2 regions of the Streptomyces antibioticus genome follow, and region 2 is predicted to be linked to the other one. Evidence: riboswitches for the same ligand, from Rfam matches in the RefSeq annotation. Region 2 holds a riboswitch; the other holds the start of a gene.
What was found. Region 2 has a riboswitch for ZMP and ZTP ahead of AFM16_RS24140 (glycine hydroxymethyltransferase). Riboswitches for the same ligand answer to the same signal wherever they lie in the genome.
Positions count from the first base shown of each region.

Region 1 (4,909 bases), 5.1 Mb from region 2:
ATCGCGCACCAGCCGGGTGCGCAGCCGCAGCGCGTAGGCGAGCCCGAGGTCGGAGAAGGAGTCCCAGAACGACAGCCCGCCGTAGGTCGGATCGGGCCGGGTCAGCCCCGGCCAACGGCCGGGATCGGCACCGAAGTCGAACCTCCCGCCGTCCACGACGATCCCGCCGATCGCGGTGCCGTGTCCGGAGAGGAACTTGGTGGTGGAGTGCACGACGATGTCCGCGCCGTGCTCGAACGGCCGCAGCAGATACGGCGTGAGCACCGTGTTGTCGACCACGAACGGCACCCCGGCCTCGTGGGCGACCCGGGCCACCGCCTCGATGTCCAGGACGTTGCCGCGCGGATTGCCGAGGCTCTCCCCGAACAGCGCCTTCGTTGCGGGACGTACGGCCGCCGCCCAGGCACCGGGGTCGTCCGGGTCGTCGACGAACGTGACGTCGATGCCGAAGTCGGCGAACGTGTGTTCCAGCAGGGTGCGGGTGCCGCCGTACAGGGACGACGAGGCCACGATGTGGTCGCCCGCCCGGGCCAGGTTGAGCAGGGCGAGGCTCGTCGCGGCCTGCCCGCTGGCCACGGCGACCGCCGCCGAACCGCCCTCCAGGGACGCGATCCGGTCCTCCGCCACGGCGGTCGTCGGATTCGACAGCCGCGTGTACGCGTGCGTGGCGAGATCGCTCAGCTCGAAGGCCGCCGCCGCGTGCGCGGTGTCCCGGAAGACATAGCTCGCGGACTGGTGGACCGGTACGGCCCGCGCGCCGGTGGCCGGGTCCGGCACCGCGCCGGCGTGCACCTGCCGGGTCTCGAACCCCCAGCGTCCGTCGCTCATCGGGCGTTCTCCCGCCGGGCCAGGACGTCGGACCACCAGCGCTCGGCCACCCGCGGATGCGAACGCAGCCAGCCCACCACGGCGTTCTCCCCGAAGGCCGCCAGGAGCGGATTGTCCGGGTCGTCGCTCACGCCGCGACTGAGCGCCGCCAACTCCGGTGGCAGGAGCAGGGGTTTGACCACCGCGTCCAGACGCGGGCCGAGGAAGAAGGGAATCGAGTAGCGGTGGACACCGGGCTGCGGGCTGACCACCCGGTGCTGAGTGGCCCTCAGATAGCCCTGGGTGGCGATCTCCAGCATCTCGCCGATGTTGAACACGAACGCGTCGTGCACGGGCACCGCGTCGATCCACCCGCCGTCCTCGCGCCGCACCTGGAGCCCGCCGATGTCGTCCTGCTGCAACAGGGCGAGATAGCCGTAGTCCTTGTGCGCGCCCACGCCCTGATCGGCGTCCTGGGCGGCGCGCGGGGGATAGTGCACGATCTTCACATGGACGGCCGCCTCGTCGTCGAACCACTGGTCGAAGTAGCCCTCGTCCTGCCCCAGCGCGGCAGCCAGGGCCCGCAGCACCTCACGGCTCACCCGCAGCGCCTCCGCCTGCCAGCGCAGTACGGTGTCCCTCAACTCCGGCAGCGCGGACGGCCATTGGTTGGGTCCCACGAGCCGCACGTAGTCGGGGTCGCCCGGGCCCGTCGTCAGCGCGGCACGCTCGGGGCCGATGTCGATCTGCTCCCGCCAGTCGGGGCTGCCCGCCGTGTACTCGGTACCGGTGCGCGTATAGCCCCGGAACTGAGGCGAGTTGACGTTCTCGATCTCCAGCCGCTGGTGCTCCGGCAGCGCGAAGAAGGCACGCGCCAGGGCGAGCACCTCGTCGCGCAGCGCCCTGGGGACGCCGTGGCCGGTGACGTAGAAGAAGCCCGTCTCATGGGCGGCGGAACGGAGTTCGGCCAGGAAGGCGGCACGGTCGGAGTCGGGACCTCGGAAGCGGGAGATGTCGATGACGGGCAGAACTGCGGGCTGGGCCATGGGGGTCCTTCGAGGCAACGCCGGGCGGACCGCTCACCGGCCCTGGGACAGGGGCCGATCGGAGCGGACGGAGGAATCAGGAAACCGATTCAGGCGGGAGAGAGGTCGGAGGTCGCGAGCCGTCGTACGGCGTTCAGCGACAGACCTGGTCGAACTGGTCGGCGCGGCGGCTCACCCAGAACGGGTCGAGCAGCACGGCGTAAGCCGGTCCAGTGGTCTCCATGGCCGGATGAAAGCACACCCGGGACCGGCCCGTCCACCACGCGTCCCACCGCCCGAGACACCCCGGCCGCCGCGAGCGGTCCACTACAGTGGCGTGTGGGCCGTGACTGGCGCTGAGGTGGAGCACCACCGGGGAGCGGCCTGCCGAACCGGTCGATGCCGTGCGCCTGGGCGAGTGGTCAGCGACGCCTGGAGGCGACCATGTCCCGCACGCGCACGCACATGCAGACCCGGACGGCCCGGCTGATGGACGGGACCGCCCTGGCCCGGCGCGTCGTCGAGGAGACGTCGGTCAGGGCGGCGGAGATCACCCGGCGTACCGGTGTGACGCCGTGCCTCGCCACGGTGCTGGTGGGCGAGGATCCGGCCTCGGTGACGTACGTCCGGATGAAGCGGGCCCGGTGCGCGAAGGCCGGCATCGACTCGCGGCTCGTCAGCCTGCCGGCCGCCACCACGACCGCCGAACTCGTAGGCACCCTGCGGACCTTGTCGCAGGACCCCGCCGTGCACGGCATCCTGTTGCAGCACCCCGTCGGCCCGCACATCGACGAGCGGGCGGCGTTCGAGGCCATCGCGCCGGAGAAGGACGTCGACGGCGTCACGATGAGCAGCTTCGCCTCGATGAGCTTCGGACGGCCCGGCTTCGCGTCCTGCACCCCCGGCGGAATCATGCGGCTGCTGGACGCGTACGACGTCGAACTCACGGGCCGGCGTGCCGTGGTGGTGGGCCGCAGCGCGATCCTCGGCAAGCCCGTCGGCATGCTGCTGCTCGCCCGCGACGCCACCGTCACCTACTGCCACTCCCGTACGGCGGACCTGGCGGCGGCCGTACGGGAGGCGGACGTCGTCGTCGCGGCCGTGGGACGGCCCCGGCTGATTCGCGGCGAGGACATCAGGCCCGGCGCCGTCGTGATCGACGCCGGATACAACGCGGGCAACGTCGGTGACGTCGACTTCGACACCGCCCGCACCCGGGCCGGCCTGATCACCCCGGTCCCCGGCGGGGTGGGGCCCATGACGATCGCCGTCCTGCTGGAGCAGACCGTCGACGCGGCGTCCGCCCAGCTAGGGCTGGCAACTCGCTGAACAGAAGGCTCAGTGCGAGGCGGGTTCGTCGGCGCCGTAGGCGCGCAGGAAGACGTCCACCGCCGCCTCCGCCACATCGCGCAGCTCGGCGGCGGGGACCCGGCGGGTGCCCAGCCGGGAACGCGACTCCAGCGGGCCGGTGAGCAGGGCGAAGAAGTGCTCGGCGGCCCGCTCCGGGTCGCCGCCGCGCAGCCGGCCGGCCAGCGAGAGCCGGGCCAGCCGGTCGGCGAGCGCCGCGCGCGGGCGGTGCGCGGTGCGCTCCTGCACGGTGTCGATCAGATCGGGGAACTGCGACACCTGCGCGTACGTCAACGACCGCAGCGCGCGGGAGCGTTCACCGCAGCACACCGTCAGCAGCCGCCGGGCGAGATCCGTGAGCGCCGCCCGCAGGTCGCCGTCGGGGCCGAGGGTGCGCAGCCGTTCGACCGCGGCGAGGCTCTCCGCCGCCAGGGCGTCGGCGGCCAGTTCGACCGTGTGGCGGAAGAGGGTCTCCTTGTCGCGCAGATGGCTGTAGACCGTCGGTTTGGCGACGCGCGCCTCCTCCGCGATCTCCTGGACGCACGCCTGCGCGTACCCGCGCCGGGCGAAGACGGTGAACGCGGCGTCCAGGATCGCCTGCCGCTTGTCCACCCGGCCACGCGTCACGCCACCGGCCCCGCTTGACTCTACTGAACCCATGGGTTCATTCTAACTGTGCTACCAGCAAGGCAAGTTGACTGAACCGATGAGTTCAATCGAGCGGGTGGGAGACCATGATCGTTCACATGCTGCGCTTCGCCTTCAAGGACGGGACGACCGAGGAACAGAGGGACCGCGTCCTCGCGCTGATGCGCCGGACGGCCTCCGTGGAGTCGGTGTCGTTCGCCACCGTGGGACAGAGCCTGGGCGACCCCGCCGAGGGCCTCACCCACGGCTACTGCGTGGGCATCGCCGATCTGGCCGCCCTGGAGCGGTACATGCACGACCCGGTCCACCTGGCCGGAGACCCCGAGATCCTTCCGCACCTCGCCAGGATCCGCATCGGCCCCGACGTCTCCGACGACATGGACCCGGGGCTGGCCGGCGAGATCATGGCGCTCCACGAGAAGAAGGTCGCCCTGTACCCCGAGTGGGGCGCCCAGCTCGAACCGCTCGTCGAGATCGGGGTCGCCCCGGGCGGGCCGCCCCCGGCGTGACCGCCGCCGCCGCTCGCCTCGACGGCCACGCCCGGGGTCTCATCTCACGCGGGTGGCCTCAACCACCCACCCGCAGCACGGCCTTGCCCGTGTTCGCACCGGCCTCCAGCAGGCGATGCGCCTCCGACGCGTCGGACAGCTCGTACTCGGCCGTGATGTCGATCCGCACGTCACCGGACGCGGCCAGTCCCAGCGCGGCGAGGGTGTGCCGCCGCAGGGCATCCGGGTCCCGGCGGGAGAGGTCGCCGATGTTGTAGCCCGTCAGGACACGGTTGTTCTTCCACACCGGGAGGACCGGCAGGCTCAGGTCGGGATGCCGGGCCGCCTCCCCGTAGACCGCGACCCGGCCGAACGGCGCCAGGATCTCGAAGCTCGCCAGCCGGGTGGCGCCGCCGATCGGGTCCAGCACCAGGTCCACGCCGCGCCCGGACGTCGCCGCCCGGACCGCCTCCACGAAGCCGTCGCGCTCGAAGACCTCGTCGTAGCCGAAGCGGCGCGCGTACTCCGCCTTCTCCTTGGTGCTCACGGTGCCGTACACAGCCGCCGCCCCCAGCGACCGGGCGAGCTGCGCCG
Region 1 is NZ_CM007717.1:243,711-248,619, reverse strand. It holds gene AFM16_RS01145 (O-acetylhomoserine aminocarboxypropyltransferase/cysteine synthase family protein) at 1-828, opposite strand, end outside; gene AFM16_RS01140 (isopenicillin N synthase family dioxygenase) at 825-1,853, opposite strand; ZMP/ZTP riboswitch at 2,169-2,255, shown strand; gene AFM16_RS01135 (bifunctional 5,10-methylenetetrahydrofolate dehydrogenase/5,10-methenyltetrahydrofolate cyclohydrolase) at 2,298-3,161, shown strand; gene AFM16_RS01130 (TetR/AcrR family transcriptional regulator) at 3,171-3,839, opposite strand; gene AFM16_RS01125 (Dabb family protein) at 3,914-4,336, shown strand; gene AFM16_RS01120 (quinone oxidoreductase family protein) at 4,395-4,909, opposite strand, start outside.
Region 1: another riboswitch for ZMP and ZTP. It lies ahead of AFM16_RS01135 (bifunctional 5,10-methylenetetrahydrofolate dehydrogenase/5,10-methenyltetrahydrofolate cyclohydrolase); the one in region 2 lies ahead of AFM16_RS24140 (glycine hydroxymethyltransferase).

Region 2 (4,909 bases):
GTTCGTGCGGACGCGGATGACGGCCGGGCTCGACGAACCGCCGCTGGCCACCACGCCCGAGGCGGTCGCGACCGCGGTCGAGCTGGGGCTGCGGCGGCGCTCGGAGACGGTGTGGGTGCCCGGCCTGCTGCGGGTGGTGATGTCGGCGCTGCGGCACGTCCCGCGCGGGGTGTTCCGGCGCCTGCCGATCTAGACGACGGGCGCTCTCAGCGGGTCGGCAGGGTGCCCCGGTCGACGCGGGCGGCCTGCGGGGGGACGACCGATCCGCCGAACGGGAACTCGCGCAGTTGGCGCCAGACGCCGTCCGTGCCCTGCTCGTGCAGGGCGAAGCCGGTGCAGGACCACTGCGCCTCGTACCCGGCCAGCTCCTCGAAGGCGCGGTCCATCGCCCGCTCGTCGATGCCGTGCGCGACGGTGACGTGCGGGTGGTACGGGAACTGCAGCTCGCGCACCAGGGGCCCGGAGGCGTCCCGGACCCGCTGCTGGAGCCAGGCGCACACCTCGGCGCCCTCGACGACCCGGACGTAGACCACCGGTGACACCGGCCGGAAGGTGCCCGTGCCGGACAGGCGCATCGGGAACGGCCGGCCGGCCGCGGCGACCTGCGCGAGATGCGCCTCGACGGCCGGAAGGGCGCCCGGCTCGATCTCGGTCGGCGGGAGCAGGGTGACGTGCGTGGGGATGCCGTGAGCCGCGGCGTCGCCGAAGCCCGTGCGCCGCTCCTGGAGCAGGCTGCCGTGGGGCTCCGGGACCGCGATCGACACGCCGATCGTTACGGTCCCCACGTCGTCTCCTGTCGTCATGTCCGCCCGGCGTGTCCGCCGGGTGTGTCTGCCGGGTTCGTACTCAGTCGTACGGCTATCGACTGTACGGCCACCGCTGTCCTGTGGGCAGGCGCAAGGGAAGTGATGTGCAGCGCTCTGCCACGAGGAACGTGTGTGCGGTGCGCCGTCGGTGCTTCCGAGCGCCGCTCAGTGCTTCGCGGGGAGGAAGCCGACCCGCTCGTACGACCGCGCCAGCGTCTCCGCGGCGACGGCCCGCGCCTTCTCCGCGCCCTTGGCCAGGATCGAGTCCAGCGTCTCCGGGTCGTCCAGGTACTGCTGGGTGCGGTCCCGGAACGGGGTCACGAAGTCGACGACGACATCCGCGAGGTCCGTCTTGAGGGCGCCGTAGAGCTTGCCCTCGTACTGCCGCTCCAGCTCCGGGACCGGGGTGCCGGTCAGCGTGGAGTAGACGGTGAGGAGGTTGCTGACGCCGGGCTTGTTCTCGGGGTCGAAGCGGACGACCGTGTCGGTGTCGGTGACCGCGCTCCTGACCTTCTTCGCGGTGGCCTTCGGGTCGTCGAGCAGGTTGATGAGGCCCTTCGGCGTGGACGCCGACTTGCTCATCTTGATCGCCGGGTCCTGGAGGTCGTAGATCTTCGCCGTCTCCTTGAGGATGTACGGCTTCGGGATCGTGAAGGTCTGGCCGAAGCGGCCGTTGAAGCGCTCGGCGAGGTCGCGGGTCAGCTCGATGTGCTGGCGCTGGTCCTCGCCGACCGGGACCTCGTTGGCCTGGTAGAGCAGGATGTCCGCGACCTGGAGGATCGGGTACGTGAACAGGCCGACGGAGGCGCGGTCGGCGCCCTGCTTGGCCGACTTGTCCTTGAACTGCGTCATCCGGCTGGCCTCGCCGAAGCCGGTGAGGCAGTTCATGATCCAGGCGAGCTGGGCGTGCTCGGGGACATGGCTCTGGACGAAGAGCGTGCAGCGCTCGGGGTCGAGACCGGCGGCCAGGAGCTGGGCGGCGGCCAGCCGGGTGTTGGCCGTCAGCTCCTTCGGGTCCTGCGGGACCGTGATCGCGTGCAGGTCGACGACCATGTAGAACGCGTCGTGCGACTCCTGGAGGGCCACCCACTGGCGCACGGCGCCGAGGTAGTTGCCGAGGTGGAACGAGCCTGCGGTGGGCTGGATTCCGGAGAGCACGCGAGGTCGATCAGAGGCCATGCCCCCCATTGTCTCAGAGAGCTCGAGGGGGTTCGGAGCGTGGGGAACTGCGGGTCGGTCGGGGTTGCCCGCGCAGTTCCCCGCGCCCCTGACGGGGCGCTGCTCCCTGGCCGGTGCTGATCAGCCCAGGTCGATCTCCGGGTACAGCGGGAAGGCCGCGACCAGGTCCGTCGCCCGGGTGGAGATCTCGTCCGCGATCTTCGCGTCCAGGACGTGGGCGGCCTTCGAGGGGGCACCCGACTTCGTCGTGCCCGGCTCGGTGGTGGTGAGGACGCGGTCGATCAGGGCGGCGACCTCGTCCATCTCCGCCGTGCCGAGACCGCGGGTGGTCAGGGCCGGGGTGCCGATGCGGATGCCGGAGGTGTACCAGGCGCCGTTCGGGTCGGCGGGGATGGCGTTGCGGTTGGTGACGATCCCGGAGTCGAGGAGCGCGGCCTCGGCCTGGCGGCCGGTGAGGCCGTAGGAGGCCGCCACGTCGATCAGGTTGAGGTGGTTGTCGGTGCCGCCGGTGACCAGGGTGGCGCCCCGGCTGGTCAGGCCCTCGGCCAGCGCGCGGGAGTTGTCGACGATCCGCCGGGCGTAGTCCTGGAAGGCGGGCTGCCGGGCCTCGGCGAGGGCGACGGCCTTGGCGGCCATCACGTGCGGCAGGGGGCCGCCGAGGACCATCGGGCAGCCGCGGTCGACCTGGTCCTTGAGGGAGTCGTCGCACAGCACCATGCCGCCGCGCGGGCCGCGCAGCGACTTGTGGGTGGTGGTCGTGACGATCTGGGCGTGCGGGACCGGGTCGAAGTCGCCGGTGAGCACCTTGCCCGCGACCAGGCCCGCGAAGTGCGCCATGTCGACCATGAGGGTCGCGCCGACCTCGTCGGCGATCTCGCGCATGATCCGGAAGTTCACCAGACGGGGGTACGCGGAGTAGCCGGCGACGATGATCAGCGGCTTGAAGTCACGGGCGGAGGCGCGCAGGGCGTCGTAGTCGATGAGGCCGGTCGCCGGGTCGGTGCCGTAGGAGCGCTGGTCGAACATCTTGCCGCTGATGTTCGGGCGGAAGCCGTGGGTGAGGTGGCCGCCGGCGTCCAGGGACATGCCGAGCATGCGCTGGTTGCCGAACGCCTGGCGCAGCTCGGCCCAGTCGGCGTCGGTGAGGTCGTTGACCTGGCGGGCGCCGGCCTTCTCCAGGAACGGGACCTCGACGCGGGCGCCGAGGACCGCCCAGAAGGCGACGAGGTTGGCGTCGATGCCGGAGTGCGGCTGGACGTAGGCGTGCCGGGCGCCGAACAGCTCCTTGGCGTGCTCGGCGGCGAGGGACTCGACCGTGTCGACGTTGCGGCAGCCGGCGTAGAAGCGGCGGCCGATGGTGCCCTCGGCGTACTTGTCGCTGAACCAGTTGCCCATCGCGAGGAGGGTGGCCGGGGAGGCGTAGTTCTCGGAGGCGATCAGCTTGAGCATCTCGCGCTGGTCGGCGACCTCCTGGCCGATGGCGTCGGCGACGCGCGGCTCGACGGCGCGGATCACGTCGAGGGCCGCGCGGAAGGCGGTCGACTGGGTGGAGAGGTTCTCGGCGGGGCGGGACTGCTGCTCTGACATGGCGTCGGCCTCCGGTGGCGTGGGCGTCAAGCGGTCACGGTTCTCGGTCTGGCCCAGGCGCACGGCACTCGGTCACACACAGGCCGCTCCCCGATGGTCCGTCCCATCCCAGCGCGCCAGTCACGGCCCGGTCAGCAGCCTACCGCCCGGCCGGGGACTGTCGGCCTACAGTCCGTCTGTGGTGTTCGGAATGGTGTGCGCCCTCGGCGCTGCGGTGTGTTTCGGTACGGCGACGGTGTTGCAGGCGATGGCCGCGCGGGCCGCCTCCGGGGGCGGTGGCGGGGAGGCGGCGCTGCTGCTGAGGGCGCTGCGGCAGTGGCGGTATCTGGCGGGCCTGGGGCTGGACGGGCTCGGTTTCGTGTTCCAGATCCTCGCGCTGCGCTCCCTCGCGATCTACGCCGTGGGGGCGGCGCTGGCGTCGAGCCTCGCGGTGACGGCGGTGGTCGCGGCGCGGCTGCTGCGGGTCCGGCTGAGCCGGACGGAGTGGACGGCCGTCGGGGTGGTCTGCGCGGGCCTGGCGCTGCTGGGCCTCGCCGCGGGCCCGGAGGGCGACGAGACGGGGCCGGGGTGGCTGCCCTGGGCGATGCTCGGCACGGCGGCCGCGGTCCTGGCCCTGGGCCTGTCCGGGCGGTGGCTGCCGGAACGTGGGCGGTCACCGGTGCTGGGCCTGGGCGCGGGCTTCGGCTTCGGCGTGGTGGAGGTCGCGGTCCGCCTGATCGACACGCTGTCCCCCGGCCCCCTCCTGACCGACCCGTCCCTGTACGCACTCCTCCTCGGCGGCGGCGCGGCCTTCCTCTCCCTGACCTCGGCCCTGCAACGCGGCTCGGTGACGGCGGCGACGGCCGGCATGGTGATCGGCGAGACGGTCTGGCCGGCGGTGATCGGCGTGGTGTGGCTGGGCGACGGGACACGGGAGGGCTGGGCGTGGGTGGCGGTCCTGGGCTTCGCGGTGGCGGTGGCGGGGGCGCTGGCGCTGGCGCGGTTCGGGGAGGCGCCGGACGCCGGCGCCGGGCCGAGGTGAGGGGTGGCGGCGGCACGTGAAGGGCTGCGGCGCCGTCGTGGCCGGTCGCGCGGTTCCCCGCGCCCCTGGGGAGGTTCAGCCCAGGTCGGTCCCCGGGTCCGAGACCCCCAGGGCCGTGCACAGGGTGGTCAGGGTGGGGGTCCAGGCGTGGTCCGGTGGGGTGGCGTAGCCGATCACCAGGGCGTCCGGGGGTGTGTCGGTCGCGTCGGGGTGGTGGTGGCGGGGGGTCAGGGGGTCGAGGGCCAGGCCGAGGTGGGCGGCGGCGCGGATCACGTCGCGTTCGGTGCCGGGCGGGAGGCGCAGGACGGCGTGCAGG
Region 2 is NZ_CM007717.1:5,296,049-5,300,957, reverse strand. It holds gene dprE2 (decaprenylphospho-beta-D-erythro-pentofuranosid-2-ulose 2-reductase) at 1-193, shown strand, start outside; gene AFM16_RS24150 (2'-5' RNA ligase family protein) at 207-785, opposite strand; gene trpS (tryptophan--tRNA ligase) at 972-1,985, opposite strand; gene AFM16_RS24140 (glycine hydroxymethyltransferase) at 2,106-3,572, opposite strand; ZMP/ZTP riboswitch at 3,617-3,706, opposite strand; gene AFM16_RS24135 (DMT family transporter) at 3,763-4,593, shown strand; gene pdxR (MocR-like pyridoxine biosynthesis transcription factor PdxR) at 4,669-4,909, opposite strand, start outside.